DNA from 4 places in the Cytobacillus kochii genome. Region 2 is predicted to be linked to each of the others. Evidence: riboswitches for the same ligand, from Rfam matches in the RefSeq annotation. Region 2 holds a riboswitch; each other region holds the start of a gene.
What was found. Region 2 has a riboswitch for thiamine pyrophosphate ahead of tenA (thiaminase II). Riboswitches for the same ligand answer to the same signal wherever they lie in the genome.
Positions count from the first base shown of each region.

Region 1 (4,204 bases), 260 kb from region 2:
CATAAAGTGCAACACTTTCGCCTAAAGTTAACGCTTGATTACCAAAATACTTAGTACCTATTTCCCTTATCTCTTCTACTAATTGAAAAGGAATATCTCCTTCTGTTCCTGCATCAGTATTAATGATGATTCGACTGTAATTATTGGATAAGAATTGTTCCTTTGCTTCCTCCTCTAAATATTCTTGCGGAATAGTCGAACCAACCATATTCGTGTAGCCAATTACATTTGAGACATGGTCAACCTCTTCAATAGATGCAATCATTTCTTTTTCTTTACCTATTTCATTATTAGGTACCAATAATACTACAGCGGTTGATTCGCCAAATATTTCTTCTACTTTTTGGATGTCTTGCCCTAACCTAGTACTGTCAGGTTGATCCCCCATTCCATAAGTAAATGAGGTTTCTTTTTGTGCTAAAAAGCTTGGTATAACGAGAAGTAAGACGAAAATCAAGACCGGAAACCTTAACTTTAATGTTTTTTTTCCAATACCTTTAAAATTTGGTATTAATGATTTGTGCTGTGTTTTTTCAATCCAATGATGGAATAATAATGTAAGTGCTGGAAGGAATACCATCACACTTATAAAACTTAAAATTATTCCTTTAACAAGGTTTAAACCTAGGTCTGATCCAATCTCAAAATCCATAAACAATAATGCAATAAATCCAAATAGAGTTGTAGATGCGCTCGAGGCAATGACACTAAACGATTCTTTCATAGCTAGTTTCATAGCTTCATTTGGCTCATGCCCTTGTTTACGATAATCTTGAAAACTATGTAATAAAAAGATAGCGTAATCCAAGGAAACAGCTAACTGCAAAATTGGTGCGACTGATTGTGTCACAAAGGACACTTCTCCTATAAAAACATTACTCCCTAAATTAATAATTACCGATACACCGATAGCCGTTAAGAAAAAGAGCGGTTCAACCCAAGAGTTTGTCGAGAGAACTAGTATAATGATAATAATGGGAATAAGTATCCCTGCAGCGAGTAACGTTTCTTGCCCTGTCATTTTCTGCTGCGTAGCTGTATTTGCAGCTTCGCCAATAAGTGATCCCTTCTCACCAATTATTTGATATATATCTTCTGTTGCTTCGACCTCTTTGCCACTCTCAATGGTGACAGAATAAAGAGCGTGATTATTTTTGTAGTAATTTTCTATTGTGCCTTGGTCTCCGGTTTCTATTGGTGTTCTTATGTCCATCGCATCATCTAACCACATCACATCAGTTACACCTTGAACCTTATTTAATTTCTCTTTGATAACGAGCGCTTCTTGGATTGTAACATTCTCAACCATTACGCTTGTATTTGGAATACCACTAGTAAATTCCTCTTCCATCACTTCTAAAGCAACGGTAGATTCAGCTTCTGCTGGGATATAATCTTTCATATTATAATTAACATTCACAAACAGAAAGCCAATAGCAGAAAGCACTGATAACAAAAAGAAAATGATTGTTACAGATTTTTTATAACGAATAATAAACTCAATCATTATTGGTTTCCCCACTTCTTGATGTTGAAATTCTTTTACAGTAACATTATACATACCACTGTGTTAGATAAACAACAAACAGTTGTGTAAAAAATGTTTAACATCCAACATTTAAGCGTACTTTGTTGGATTTCTTTAAAAAAGTGAGGGTTTGTATGATGAACAAAAAATTGGATCGTCGGAAACAATATACTCGTATGGTGTTAAAGGAAAGTTTAATGGAATTATTAAGAGAAAAAGTAATCTCCTCCATTACCATTAAAGAATTATGTCAAAAAGCAGATATCAATCGTTCTACTTTTTATAGTCATTATCGTGATCAATTTGATTTACTCCAGCATATTGAAGATGAGATTTTGTTAGAATTACAAGTCACTTTAAAACAGTACAACCATAATGAGACAAATGAAACTTTTGCAATGACAAAGTATTTATTAGATTATGTTTATAAACGTAGTGCTGATTTTCTTGTTTTATTTAGTGACCATGGTAACAAAGCTTTTCAAACGAGAGTAATTGATACTGCACAATCAATCATTATTAATAGTTTAAAGGAAGAACAGCAGGTCATAAATCTAGATAAATCAAAATATATGATTTACTTTGTAATTAGTGGATGTATTTATGTAATTGAAAAATGGTTAATGAACGGGATGAAAGAATCTCCGGAAGAAATGACAACCATTATTACTGAAATAAGTAATCGGGTTATTCTTCATTCTAAATAGGATGCGAATATATCAACATTCTTCACATCAATATTTTATTCATCTCTACTGTATTGGAATTTAAGTTGTCTTCCCTACTCATTTGCATCATTTTACGTATCAATTAATATATTGTATTTATCGCTACTACATTATCAATTGACAAGTATTGGTTTACAGATAATGATTTTTTGCTTATGATAGGATAGACGAACAAATAAATATATCGAATGCGCTAGGGGAGCTATATTTAATGGCTGAGAAGGCAAGTGCCTGACCCTTATAACCCGATCTAGATAATACTAGCGTGGGGAAGTGCAGTTGGTCAGTGTATTCTCTTTTTTTCTGCATAACCAAACTGCATTCCATCGGGGTGCAGTTTTTTTGTTCAAAAAATGTTAAAAGGAGATTTTTATATGAATCAATTATGTGGAACAAGTAGTATCGTGGGTTGTCAGTTTACGCTTTCTGCAATGAGTGAGAGGTATGTGGACATCATCTTATTTGCCCTTAAAGAAGTGAACATGTCAAAGGTGTGGGCTGAAACTGATGATGTATCTACTTGTATCCGTGGTAAGCAAATTCATGTTTTTGATGTAGTGAGGGCAATCTTTTTACACGCAGCTAAAACGGGAGAACACATCGCTATGAGTGGTACCTTTTCGATTGGTTGTCCAGGAGATTCAGCAGCAGATGTATACATGGACGAAACTGACATTGCCTTGAACAAGGATGATACAAAAGAAATAGACCAGCTTGCAGGTTGTAAATTTGCCCTCTATCCCTTAGGGAGGGAAGATTATATGGAAAAAATTTATGAGCAAATTGATTGGTCCAAGGAGACTGAAGTAAACGTAAGCCATAGCCATTATGCCACAAGGCTTGATGGCAAGGTGAATGATATTTTTAACTTGTTACAGAACGTTTTCGATCAGACCAAGCAAGATGTATCTCATGTGACAATGACATTCACATTATCAGCTAACAGCCCTACTGGAAAAGCTAAAGAAGTGAAAGTCTCATGATAAAATCATGGCGTCTAAAAGATATTGTTCTCATGTCAGTCCTGGGTGTAGTATTTGGCTTTATTTATTTAGGTTTTTTTGGGGTCGGTAAAGTTCTTGTTGCCATCCTTACCCCGTTTGGATTTGGACCCATTGGTTATGAATTGATTTATGGCATATGGTTTATTGTATCAATAATAGCTGCTTACATTATCAGAAAGCCAGGCGTTGCTTTTACAGCAGAAACCATTGCTGCTATTACCGAAGTACTTGTCGGCTCAACATCTGGACCCACTTTAATTCTTTCAGGGATGGTGCAAGGGTTAGGGGCGGAAATCGCTTTTGCACTGACAAAATGGAAAAATTACCAACCTCGAATTCTCGTTTTCTCAGGTGTTAGCGCAGCATTTATTAGTTTTCCTTACCATTTCTTTGTATCAGGTTTTCATGCCTATGAATCCTGGCTTATTATGACAATGTTTGTTATACGTCTCTTAAGTGGAGCCATCATTGCTGGTTATTTAGGAAAAATGTTAGCGGATCAACTAGCGAAAACTGGTGTGTTAAATGGGTACCCGATTGGGAAGGAGGTAATAGCAAGGCATGAAAAATCATCAACCAATTTTTGAACTAGACTCTTTCTCATTTTCCTTTGATAAACACGATGAACCTTCTGTAAATAATGTAAGCTGTAAGTTATATGCAGAGGAAGTGACTTTATTACTTGGAGCAAGTGGTTCTGGCAAAAGTACACTTACACTATGTTTAAATGGTCTATATCCTGAGGCGATTGATGGTTTTACTTCAGGGGACCTTTTATATAAAGGGAGAAATATCTCCTCCTACCCTAAAGGAGTAATAAACCAAGAAATAGGCATTGTCTTTCAAGATCCAGAAAGTCAGTTTTGCATGGTTCGTGTAGAAGATGAATTAGCATTTGTGTTAGAAAACTTGTCTATTCCCAGATGCCAAATGAAACAAAGAAT
Region 1 covers NZ_CP085254.1:2,337,963-2,342,166, forward strand. Annotated here, with positions in the region: gene LG276_RS12125 (RND family transporter) at 1-1,507, opposite strand, end outside; gene LG276_RS12130 (TetR/AcrR family transcriptional regulator) at 1,666-2,235, shown strand; TPP riboswitch at 2,442-2,545, shown strand; gene LG276_RS12135 (Ykof family thiamine-binding protein) at 2,631-3,239, shown strand; gene LG276_RS12140 (ECF transporter S component) at 3,236-3,847, shown strand; gene LG276_RS12145 (ABC transporter ATP-binding protein) at 3,822-4,204, shown strand, end outside.
Region 1: another riboswitch for thiamine pyrophosphate. It lies ahead of LG276_RS12135 (Ykof family thiamine-binding protein); the one in region 2 lies ahead of tenA (thiaminase II).

Region 2 (4,204 bases):
AAACAAGAACATTTGAAGTTTTATTTACCAGCAGACGAAATGATTAAAGAGGATGTTTTATTATACCTTTATCAACAATTTTATACGATCGGGTGTCAGGAGTTATATGAAATTAAACCTCTTCAATTTATCTATAAAGATAGAAAGAACGAAATCGTGGTTGAGGAAGTGACAAATGATAATTTACGAGAATATCTACTATTGCAGAGAAACTTTGATCAAGATTATGGTGAGGAATATGTGAATCTTAATAGAAGCATGCATTCCTATCATTATAATGCAAAAGATACGTTACAGTTACTCGCATATGATCATGGTATGCCAGCAGGTTCATTACAAGTATTTTTTAATAAGTGTACAGCTGAAATTGATAATGTAGGTGTGTTACCAGCTCACCGATTAAAGGGGATTGCTGCAAGTTTGCAAGATGAAGTAATGAAGCGATTTAGCAATCATAGGGTTATACTTGTAGCCGACAGCAATGACACGCCAAAGGATATGTATCGCAAACAAGGGTATAAAAAAGTGAGTTTTCGCTATGAAGTAATGAAGTTATTATAAGTAGTAGTTTTTTTAGCTTAAAACACGTATTGTGATAAAAACTCAACAAACGGATATTAATAAATCTGCAGGCGGTGAGAGTAGCCATCTGCAGATCATTTATAAAGATGTAAATTTTGATCATGGTAGAAGCGAGAGAACAGCAAAAAAATGCATAATCGAACCAGCGAGAACAAAAACATGCCACAATGCGTGATGGTACTTAAATCCTCTCCATACATAAAATATTGAACCAGCAGTGTATAGTACGCCACCGATAATGAGGAAAATCATTCCTTGTGTGGGTAAGTGTGTAACCAAGGGCTCCCAGGCAAATATAATTAGCCAGCCCATCAAAACATATAGTAATGTCGAGAAGACTAAAAACTTTTTAACAAAAAAACATTTGAAAACCGTACCAGCAATCGCTAGCCCCCAAACAAGACCAAATAAAGTCCATCCTAAGGGTCCTTTAACTGTTATAAATAGAAACGGTGTGAACGTTCCAGCAATAAAAAAGTAAATGGAAGAATGATCGAGAATCTCAAATACATCCTTTGCTTTTCCAGCAGGTAAACTATGTAGCAAAGTTGATGAGAAATATAAAATAACCATCGTTGTACCAAAAAGAACAAAGCTGACAATATGCCAAGCTGTTCCATATAAGGATGAGAAAACAGTTAAAATGACCAGAGCCGCAATACTTAATAGCGCACCAATTCCGTGTACGATCGCGTTGGCGATTTCTTCTCCCTTTGAAAAAATATGTGTTTCCAAGTAGTATTCACCCATTCTTTATCCAAAATCATAATTCTAGTATAAACATATTTTAAGCTGATAAAAAGTCGAAAGCTTTCATTATAAAGAAAAACTTCACCGAACGAAAAGGGGGAAGGGTCTGGTCTAACGGCAGAGAGTTTAAATGCTTGGAGAATATTTGGTGTTATCCATCCTTGAGTCAATGCCAATTTATGCCGCGGTATTACGTCAGTTGAAGCATTCATCCAACTTATTTCATAATGGTTACTGAAAGAGAAGCTCGACATTGCTTATTTACTAAACTTGCAGTTTCCATTTAGGTTGACATTTATTGATAAGATGATAACATAACTTTGAAAGCATAATTGAATAAATCCACTAGGGGTGCCTTTAAAAGGCTGAGATTAAAGTGTAATAACTTTAAGACTCTTAGAACCTGATCTGGTTGATACCAGCGTAGGGAAGTGGCGTATATAAATTTAGTTAACATTATAACTATAACTAAATGAATAATGTATACAGTAACCACTTTCTTATAGGAAGTGGTTTTTCGCTTTTCTGGATTTTTTATGCTCGATAAAAAAAAGAGAAGAGGTAGAAATGATGACAACAAAAGAAACGTTTACACAATCGTTAAGGAAAGAAGTCCATGATATATGGGAAGCGAATTTTGAACACCCTTTCGTTAAAGGAATTGCTAAGGGAGATTTACCAATTGAGTGTTTCCGCTTTTATGTGTTACAAGATTCTTACTATTTATCACATTTTGCTCGTGTGCAAGCAATCGCTGCTTCTAAAGCAGAGAATTTATATATGACCTCAAGAATGGCCTCGCATGCGCAAGGTACCTATGAAGCTGAACTAGGGTTACATAACAAATTTATGGAGGTATTAAAAGTTTCTGAAGAAGAGTTAAACCAGTTTAGACCCGCTCCTACTGCCTATGCATATACATCCCATTTATATCGTGTAGCAGAGACAGGCACAGTTGGCGAGGTCATCGCTAGTTTGCTTCCGTGTTATTGGATTTATTATGATATTGGGCAGAGCTTTAAAGGGGCAAAACCAAAAGAAGAAATCTATCGTACCTGGATTGATACATACGGTGGAGAATGGTTTGTTAAACTTGTACTGGAACAAATTCATCATCTTGATCGGCTTGCTGAAATTGCATCTGAAACAGAAAAAGAAAAAATGAAAATGGCATTTACCATTAGCTGTCAATATGAATTAGCTTTTTGGGAAATGGCTTATACCCAAGAAAAGTGGCTAAGTGATAAAACATATGCATAAAACTTCATAAATGAAAGCGGGAATAGTGTTAACAGAATAAGGTTAGTTCATACTAACTCAATTCTGTTAACATCATACCCTTTATAATCGTTGTAGTATCAGGGTTGTTTATGGAATAAAGACAATTTGCCGTATCGGATTTTCCTAAAAAGAAGTTCGGACTTCAAAAACTACTCATCTAGTCAATAGAAATGACTTCTACTTCTCCACCCTCATAGACATATAAACTTCCTATATATATATAATGACAATAAGCGTATAATGAGAGACGAATGTTAAATTGAGGAAGGCGTTTTAAAAATGAATAAACAACAAAGTAAGTACAGATGGGTTGTATTTGGTGTTTTACTTTTAGCCTATTTATTTATGGTTAGTCAAAGAACAGCACCTGGTTTAATTACTGATCAATTAATGGAAGAATTTCATTTAACTGCAGCAACGATTGGGCTGATAACGAGTATTCAATTTTTTGCTTATGCTGGATTGCAAATTCCCATCGGATTATTCTCTGATAGATTTGGTCCCAATGTATTTCTAGTCGCTGGAACACTGCTAAACGGGCTAGGTACCATCCTGTATAGTTCGGTAGATAATAGTTATATGCTCATCTTTGCTAGGTTATTATGTGGAATTGGCGATGCTACTATATGGGTCAATTTAGTTCTTGTATTGAGCATTTGGTTCAAGCAGCAGGAGTTTTCGATGCTAGTGGGATTTGCCGGAATGACCGGAAGTTTAGGATTCTTATTAGCAACAGTTCCTTTTAGTTCGACCATTTCTCTATTAGGGTGGCGACTTCCATTTTTAATTGTTGGCATTGTAATATTCACCCTTGGTATGGGGCTTTATGTTGTTTTAATAAAATATCCTAAGAAGAAATTTCAAATGGAAGAAGAAAAAAATCAAAAAGAAACAAATGAACCGTTATTAGTCATCATAAGAAGATTACTTGTCAATCGCCAAGCTTGGGCGACATTCCTTTGTCACTTTGGTGTGGTGGGCACATATATCGGCTTTATTGGCTCTTGGGCAGTTCCCTATGGTATGGACATTTACGGTTTATCACGATCAAGTGCAAGTGAAGTAATTATGTACGGCTTATTTGGTGCCATTATCGGAGCACCATTAACAACCTATCTATCTACTTTTTTTGACAGAGTCAAAGCACCGTATGTCATTGTGCAGATGCTGTCGGTTTCTGCTTGGATCACTTTAGTATTGATGGGTGGAGAGCCACCATATTTATTATTCATTCTTTTATTCGTAATCATAGGTTATGCAAATGGTGCAAGTGCTCTAACCTTTACAGTTGTTAGACAGTCCTTTCATATAAAGGAAGTGGGGCTTATTTCCGGTTTCGCTAATACGGGAGGCTTTCTTAGCGCAGTGTTGCTGCCAGCAATTTTTGGAAAAGTATTGGACCATTTTGCTAATTTTGACGTTACAACCGCTTATCAATATGGACTTTATATTCCTTTAAGCTTTGCGATTATTGGGTTAATTGGAGTATTCATGTTATATGAGCCAACAGTGTATCGTCAAAAACTTCAAATGAGTCAAATGAAAAAATCGGTTGGTTAACAATCGATTTTTTTATTTAGCTAATAAAAAA
Region 2 covers NZ_CP085254.1:2,598,734-2,602,937, reverse strand. Annotated here, with positions in the region: gene LG276_RS13380 (GNAT family N-acetyltransferase) at 1-561, shown strand, start outside; gene LG276_RS13375 (PAQR family membrane homeostasis protein TrhA) at 682-1,317, opposite strand; TPP riboswitch at 1,670-1,779, shown strand; gene tenA (thiaminase II) at 1,903-2,592, shown strand; gene LG276_RS13365 (nitrate/nitrite transporter) at 2,893-4,173, shown strand.

Region 3 (4,204 bases), 200 kb from region 2:
GCCTCCTGTGCAAGTGCTTCAGGTGCCATTTCAATTGCCCCTGCATCAACACCACGCGTTTTAGTATTATTACCAATAAGAGCTGAAATTTCAGAAGCATTGCCACGAATAATGGACACTTTTATTGTGCTAATTAACTCCTTTGCCTTATTTGTGCGATAATTGGTTGCACCAACACCCACTGGATCAAATATTACTGGAATTCCTTTTTGATTGGCAGTTTGTCCAGCTTTAATCATCGCCGCAAACATTGCATCATTAATAGTACCAAAATTAATTACGAGCCCATCTGCCATCATAGCCATTTCTTCTACTTCTAAGAGTTGTGTGGCCATAACAGGTGAACCGCCCATTGCTAGGGTCACATTGGCACAATCATTAATAGTTACTGTATTTGTTAAATGATGAATGAGTGGGGTATGTTCTTTTAACTGCTGAAAGATTCTCTCAACTGCTTCACTTGAAATCGTCATTATCTTTCCTCCACCTTTGCTTTGTTGTATAACTCATAAAAATGATTTGTCGGACCATGCCCATGACCGAGTGCTAGACTATGCTCAATCGCTATAGAAATATAATTCTTCGCAGACTGTATGGCCTCAACAAGTTCTTCCCCTTTTGCTAACCCGGCAGCAATGGCAGATGAGAGAGTGCAACCTGTACCATGGGTGTTTTTTGTCTCTACTCTTCGACCATTAAACCAGTTGAAACTTTGACCATCCCATAATAAGTCATTCGGTTCTCCTTCTAAATGTCCACCTTTTAATAAGACGGCTTTTGGCCCTAATTCATATAACTTTTTACAAGCTTGCTCCATGTCTTCAACCGTGCGAATCGTCATACCCGAAAGTACTTCAGCTTCAGGAATGTTTGGCGTAATTACAGTCGCAAGTGGTAACATCTTCGCTTTTAATGCCTCAATAGCTTGTTCCTTTAAAAGATGATGTCCACCTTTCGAAACCATAACAGGATCTAACACAATCACTTTTGGACTATAATGATTTAAACGGTCTGCGACGATTTTTACAGTCTCACTAGATGACAACATCCCGATTTTGACAGCATCAACCTGGATATCATCAAACACAGCTTCTATTTGGTCTTTTATAATATTGATTTCAATATCCTGTACCGATCGTACCTCTACTGTATTTTGAGCGGTAATCGCCGTAATGACGGACATGCCGAACACACCATTGGCGGAAAAAGTTTTAAGATCTGCTTGAATCCCAGCTCCTCCTCCTGAATCAGAACCTGCGATCGTTAATGCTGTTTTCATTGATGTAACCTCCAATAGCTTTATTCTTTATTAATACTCTTAATAAACCATATCCTAAAATTGCTCCAGTAAACGAGCTCACCATAAATGCTGGTAGAAATCCGAAAAGGGTGGCTTCTTGTCCTAAAAGTAATGTACTAATCGGATAAGTCGCTACTGCCCCTATCATTCCCGTTCCAACGACTTCACCTAGTGCTGAGAAGCCAATTTTTTTCGTTTTTTGATAAAGGAACCCTGCAAGTAATGCGCCAATCATACTCCCGGGGTAGGCAAAAACACTTCCTGTCCCCATCATATTTCTCAATGTAGATGAAAGAAACGCTTGACTAACGGCATACCATGGTCCAAGAAGTACAGCAGATAATACATTCGCCAAGTGCTGAATCGGAAAAATTTTCGCTATTCCAATCGGAATAAAAATGAGACTACTCGACACAGTAGTGATGGCTGCAATCGTTGCCGTCATCGTCATTTTTTGGATTTTATTCATAGACCTTTCCTCCTTTCGATAAAAATAAAAAAGCCGCTAGTTTGTATAAGCGGCTTTGGTCATCATGATATGTATGACGTCACTCGCTTCCCTACGCTAGTATTAACTAGATCAGGTTCAAAGGGTTCATCTCAGCCAAGTATTTGGCACCCCTAGCATTTATTCATATATAAAAAAATCCTCTACTTCCAAAAGGAAGCGAGGACGACTACATCGACACACTTCCCTCCACTGGTACAAACCAGATCAGGTTCAAAGGGTTTTGAACGGCATTCAATCTCAGCCTCTATGTGAAGGCACCCCCAGTGAAAACTTATAATATATGATGTCAATATAACATGAAATGATAGAAATGAAAATAAAAAACATGGGATAGAAACGATGTTGCGACATAAAACGTTATGATATGATATTTATATAACATTCGGGAGGACAGTCTATGGAAGATAAGAGTATTGTACTTATTGGGTTTATGGGGGTCGGAAAGACATCCATAGGAACGGAATTAGCTAAGAAATTACAGTGGGGTTTAATCGACACGGATGAACGCATTGAACAACAGTTCAAGATGTCAACTTCAAAAATTTTCCTTGATCATGGTGAAGAAGTTTTTCGAAAAGCTGAAAGCGAGTTGATTGAACAACTATCTGCCGAAGAAAAACAGATTCTTTCATTAGGCGGCGGTGCCTTTTTAAACAGTAAGAACCGCGAAATATGTTTACAAAACAGTACCGTTGTCCTTATCGAGCTCTCATGGGAAAAGTGGCTTGACCGATACCCATTGATTAAAGATACAAGACCGAAATTAAATGGTCTTTCTACTGATGAAATGTATCATCTATACAAAGAAAGACAAGCTCATTATCAACCATATCATCTAAAAATCAATGTTGACGGGAAAACAGCTGAAGAAGCTGCTGAATTGATTATTAGTGGGATAAGATAAAGCTAGTGATGATTATGGTTATGGTTCATTAGGACGTTTCTTCTACTATCTAAGTATTTCGCATTATCCTAAACGAATTTATGAAAGCCGGGCACTCCCTTGCTCGGCTTTCATTTGTGTTTGGTTCATAATAAATTGCTAAATAACTCCTTTTTGCGGGGCGCTCACCTCTGGCTTTCTTTCCGAGGGACTTACTAAACCCTTTTGCGGGGCGCTTATCTCTGGTTTTCTTTCTGAGGGACTTGCTAAACCCTTTTGCGAGGCGCTCATCTCTGGTTTTCTTTCTGAGGGACTCGCTATCCCCTTTTGCGGAGCGCTCATCTTTTGTTTCCTTTCTGAGGGACTTGCTAAACCCTTTTGCGGGGCGCTCAGCTCTGGTTTTCCTTCTGAGGGACTTGCTAAACCCTTTTGCGGGGCGCTCAGCTCTGGTTTTCCTTCTGAGGGACTTGCTAAACCCTTTTGCGGGGCGCTCATCTTTAGTTTCCTTTCTGAGGGACTTGCTAATCCCTTTTGCGGGGCGCTCACCTCTGGTTTTCCTTCTGAGGGACTTGCTAAACCCTTTTGCGGGGCGCTCATCTTTAGTTTCCTTTCCGAGGGACTTGCTAAACCCTTTTGCGAGGCGCTCACCTCTGGTTTACCTTCTGAGGGACTTGCTAAACCCTTTTGCGGGGCGCTCAGCTCTGGTTTTCCTTCTGAGTGACTTATTAAACCCTTTTGCGAGGCGCTCATCTCTGGTTTCCTTTCTGAGGGACTTGCTAATCCCTTTTGCGGGGCGCTCATCTCTGGTTTTCCTTCTAAGGGACTTGCTAAACCCTTTTGCGAGGCGCTCATCTCTGATTTTCCTTCTGAGGGACTTGCTATCCCCTTTTGCGAGACGCTCATCTCTGATTTACCTTCTGAGGGACTTGCTAAACCCTTTTGCGAGGCGCTTATCTCTGGTTTTCCTTCTGAGGGACTTGCTATCCCCTTTTGCGGGGCGCTCATCTCTGGCTTTCTTTCCGAGGGACTTGCTATCCCCTTTTGCGGGGCGCTTATCTCTGGTTTACCTTCTGAGTGACTTGCTATCCCCTTTTGCGAGGCGCTCATCTCTGGCTTTCTTTCCGAGGGACTTGCTATCCCCTTTTTGCGATGTCATCTAGATTTTTTCTTTTATTTTGTGCACAAAGTCTTTTTTTTCAACTTATAACTGCTTACTAGTAGATTGAACCCATCAGAATACCGATCAATCTATACGGTACTGTTACTTCACTTCATTACTAAATAATTCAACTATTTCTTCTTTTTTAAAACCCATTAATGATAATAAAAATAATTTCCACCACCATTAAGTGTATATTTCTCTTGTAAGAATCGTTGTATTGCGGAACTACTGATTGCTCCTCCACACCAATCATAAATCGCCGTCTTTGTTACTTTTTCTGATGGAAAAAGAATAATAAAGTCATTGATTGCTTCACTTAATGCATCATAAGATGAAATGTTCCTCCTA
Region 3 covers NZ_CP085254.1:2,396,193-2,400,396, forward strand. Annotated here, with positions in the region: gene thiM (hydroxyethylthiazole kinase) at 1-473, opposite strand, end outside; gene thiD (bifunctional hydroxymethylpyrimidine kinase/phosphomethylpyrimidine kinase) at 473-1,279, opposite strand; gene thiW (energy coupling factor transporter S component ThiW) at 1,248-1,769, opposite strand; TPP riboswitch at 1,841-1,933, opposite strand; TPP riboswitch at 1,976-2,083, opposite strand; gene LG276_RS12440 (shikimate kinase) at 2,209-2,715, shown strand; gene LG276_RS12445 (hypothetical protein) at 2,854-3,801, opposite strand; gene LG276_RS12450 (nuclease-related domain-containing protein) at 4,009-4,204, opposite strand, start outside.
Region 3: another riboswitch for thiamine pyrophosphate. It lies ahead of thiW (energy coupling factor transporter S component ThiW); the one in region 2 lies ahead of tenA (thiaminase II).

Region 4 (4,204 bases), 2.2 Mb from region 2:
AGAATTGACCGTATCAGCAACCGGCTAGCATTTAGTATCGTGTTGCTGGCATTTTGCATTATAATGGTAGGCTTAATTATCGGTTCCGCCCTTGGCAGGCAATCATCTCTCCTATGGAATATACCAGCAGTAGAAATCGGCTTCGTCATTGCGATATTAATGTTCTTATTTCTTATATACACCATCATTAGAGCAGGGAGATTCTGACGACTCTCTGCTTTTTGTTTTGGCTACAATTTTTCTGATTTCACTACACAAGCAAATCATGGTGAGAATATAGTGTAGAGAGGTGAACGATTTTGTCAATAAACGTTAATGTTGCTTATGATTAATACAAAAATTCTCATTGGTAGTCCAATTAATCAAGATCCCGATATTTTAAAAGAGTTTCTGCTTTCGTTAGCTAATTTACAAACGGATACAATGGAGATTCATTATTTTTTCATAGATGATAATCAGAATGAAGAATCAAGTAGACTACTACGTCATTTTGCCAGATGGAAGAACGATGTTGCGATTTTATCCGCAAAAGAAGATAGTATCTATATTCGCACCGACTTTACACATTTCTGGAATGATGCTCTCATCTGGAAGGTTGCTCGCTTCAAAGATATGCTTATTGAGCAGGCAAAATTTGAAGAATTTGATTATTTGTTTTTAGTTGACTCTGATTTGCTTTTACACCCGGATACCCTTCATACACTTATTTCCACGAAAAAAGAAATTGTTTCAGAGGTATTTTGGACGGCTTGGCAAGAGGGGACAATTCCTTATCCGCAAGTGTGGTTAACAGATGAATATACCCACTGGAGACAGGCGGATGAAGGTGTTATAACAGACGAAGAAAAGGCCGTTCAAACCGAGGCCTTTATTCAACAGTTACAAACTCCAGGTGTTTATGAAGTAGGAGGATTAGGTGCGTGCACGCTAATTAGCAGGAAGGCTTTGTTAGCAGGTGTTCATTTTAGTAAAATTAAAAATCTCAGTTTTTGGGGAGAAGATCGACATTTTTGTGTGAGAGCAGTGGCATTGGGACTGGATCTACATGTAGACACACATCTCCCAGCTTATCATATTTATCGATCATCTGACCTTACAGGCATACCCGCATTTAAAGAAAAATGTCAGTATGCGTATAGCGAACTACCTATTTATCCAGAAAAAGCAGAAAGCCATCAAATTCGCTTATCGATGATTGTGAAGAATGAAGAAGGTCGTTATTTACAAACGATGTTAATGAAAGTAAAGCCATTTATCGATGAAGCTGTGATTATAGATGATGCTAGTACTGATCAGACTATATCGATTTTCTTGCAAGAACTAAAAGGTATGCCAATTAAATTGGTCAAGAATGCAAGCTCCCAGTTTGCCAATGAAGTGGAACTAAGAAAACAACAGTGGTTAGAAGCAACGAATTGTTTTTTAGGTTGGGTATTAAATCTTGATGCAGATGAATGGTTTGAGGAGAGTTTTATTGATTATATTGATGACTTTGTTAAACAGGATACTATCGACCTGTACTGTTTTAGACTGTATGATATGTGGGATGAAGACCATTATCGTGAAGATGAATACTGGCAAGCACATTTCTTATACCGTCCATTTCTAGCAAGAGTTGAATCAACCTTTCAGCCTGTCTGGAAAGAAACACCTCAACATTGTGGGAGATTTCCAGAAAACATCTTCCAACTTACCCACAGTTTATCCACAATACGAGTCAAGCATTTAGGCTGGGCAAAAGAAAAAGATCGATTAGAAAAGTATGAGAGATATAAGCTGCTTGACCCGAATAGCCTCTACGGTAATGAGAAACAATATGAATCGATTTTAGATAAGAATCCCCGTTTAAAACAATGGTGAGAAACATAAAGGAAATGGTCAATTAAGAACTGAACTTCGATTCATAGCTAGGAAACTATTTGTATGCTAAACTAAAAATAATTAAAAATTGTTGCAGGGGGACTCAGAAAATGAGTTGAGAAGGTTAAAACCTGACCCTTAGAACCTGTTCGTTAAGACGATCGTAGGGAGCATCTTCCAACTATATGCATACGTATGGTAGGCTCTCCATTTTCGGGGAGCCTTTTGTTTTGTTTTCCTGAACATTTTTAATTACATCTATTGAAAAGAGGGAATAGCGTGAGAGAAGAAGTCGTGTTAGTAACAGGAGCAAGTCGTGGATTAGGAGCTGCAATTGCTCAAAAGTTCGGTAAGGAAGGCTACAAGGTAGTCGTTAATTATTATAATAATAAAGAAAAAGCCGATGCAGTAGTTGAACAAATCGGGCAAGATCGTGCATTGGCTATCCAAGCTGATGTTAGAGATCATCAAGCAGTAAAAGCAATGGTAGCAGACACAATTGCTCATTTTGGCCGCTTGGATATCGTTGTCAATAATGCATTAGTTCAATTTAAATTTGATCCTGTGGCACAGGCGAAAGTAGAGGAATTATCTTGGGCTAGCTACCAAACCCAGTTTGAAGGCGCGATAAAAGCAAGCTTAAATGTTGTTCAATCTGCTCTTCCGGCTCTAAAGGATTCACAGCAAGCCCGTGTGATTGGTATTGGCACGAATCTTTACCAGAACCCAGTCGTTGCCTACCATGAATATACAACAGCCAAAGCGGCATTAATTGGCTTTACACGCAATATGGCCAAAGAGCTCGGACAGTATGATATTAATGTGAATATGGTTTCCGGTGGATTATTAGAAACAACGGATGCAAGTGCTGTTACTACCCCTGAGGTATTTGCGATTGTGGCTGATAACTCTGCTATCCGCCGTGTGACAAAACCAGAAGACGTAGCAGAAGCAGTTGTTTTCTTAGCCTCTCCAGGCGCTAAAGCGATTACGGGACAAAATCTAGTCGTTGATCATGGATTGACGATGAACTAAGATAAAAAAGGTCGTCATCTTTGTTTATGGCGGCCTTTTTCAATAAATGGACTTATTTTGTAGGTTGATAGTTAGTAAAGTGCTTATATTAGCAAATGTACGTCTAAGTCGAAGCTAAACTCCAATTTATTCGTAGAAAAGAATATTTTTAAAAATTTAACTTAATTTTCTCGCTAGTATTTTATTTTTCTAGATGTTAAAACGGTTGATTGAACGCTCAATCAGTATTGTTCAATTTTTTTCCTTGTTTATATCGATAGCCAAACATAGACGATGCTTGTAAGTGAAACTTCAGCAGTTGCTTGCTCATCGGATCCGTTGCTTCCTTAGGCATCTTATCGTTAAATCCAACAACAGTCACTGCACCGAGTAATTGATTTTGGTAGTCTAGCAAAGGGACGGAAGCAGAAGAAATTGATGGAATTAAAGGTTCGGTAGCGAAGGATATTTTCGATTGTTGAATCATTTGCCATTCTGCGTTATCGATCGCATCCCCGTTTCCAAGCCAATCTTTTGTCAGTACTGGGTTTAAGAAACTTAAGAAAATCTTCCCCGCGGCAGATGTTGGTGGCAAGCTTCCGCCTAGTTGTGTACCAATATGAAGTGGTTCATTCGAATGACAAATCTTTGTCGTAATTGGTCCGTTGTTTGTCCATAATGAAAACGAAACGGTGCAGGAAGTAAGCGAAGAAAGTTCCTGCATATAAGGAGTGATTGCATCGGCAATATCACGACTACCAAAGGCGGCTGTACCATATTGAATCAATTTGCTGCCAAGGTAATACAGGTTTGTCCCTTTTTCTCGATAGAGCATGTTCAATTGTGTAAGTGTATTTAAATATTTATATAAATTACTTTTCGTAATACCGGTTTCTTCTTGAATGGTTGAGAATTTCATTGGGGTATCTTTTTGATAGATTAATTCGATGATAGAAATGCCTATTTGCAAGGATTGTATCATCGTACTACTTTTTTGTATTTCCATGTATGTAACTCCTCATTATGCTAGTCATGTTGAATCCTAATTTATCAGAAACGACATCAAACAACAACCTCCCTTTAGAGGGTTGGTAGGATATCCCTATAAATTCAGTATATATAAGAATAGTTAGTGAGTTGGCGATTATTAACTTGGTCAATGAAGGCGCTCAACTCACGAAAAATAGGGAGCGGTCAAATATATTAATTTAACCTTTTCCATTTTTTTAGCTCTTTCTGAACATAGGATAATGATTGTAGTTTTTCTTTTAGTTCAGCTATAGAGAGACGATAAGTATTATTGGAGTGATATTCTTCTACAGAGTTTGTA
Region 4 covers NZ_CP085254.1:378,021-382,224, forward strand. Annotated here, with positions in the region: gene LG276_RS02125 (AarF/ABC1/UbiB kinase family protein) at 1-207, shown strand, start outside; gene LG276_RS02130 (glycosyltransferase family 2 protein) at 325-1,860, shown strand; TPP riboswitch at 1,946-2,047, shown strand; gene LG276_RS02135 (3-oxoacyl-ACP reductase) at 2,140-2,895, shown strand; gene LG276_RS02140 (IclR family transcriptional regulator) at 3,113-3,880, opposite strand; gene LG276_RS02145 (polysaccharide biosynthesis protein) at 4,078-4,204, opposite strand, start outside.
Region 4: another riboswitch for thiamine pyrophosphate. It lies ahead of LG276_RS02135 (3-oxoacyl-ACP reductase); the one in region 2 lies ahead of tenA (thiaminase II).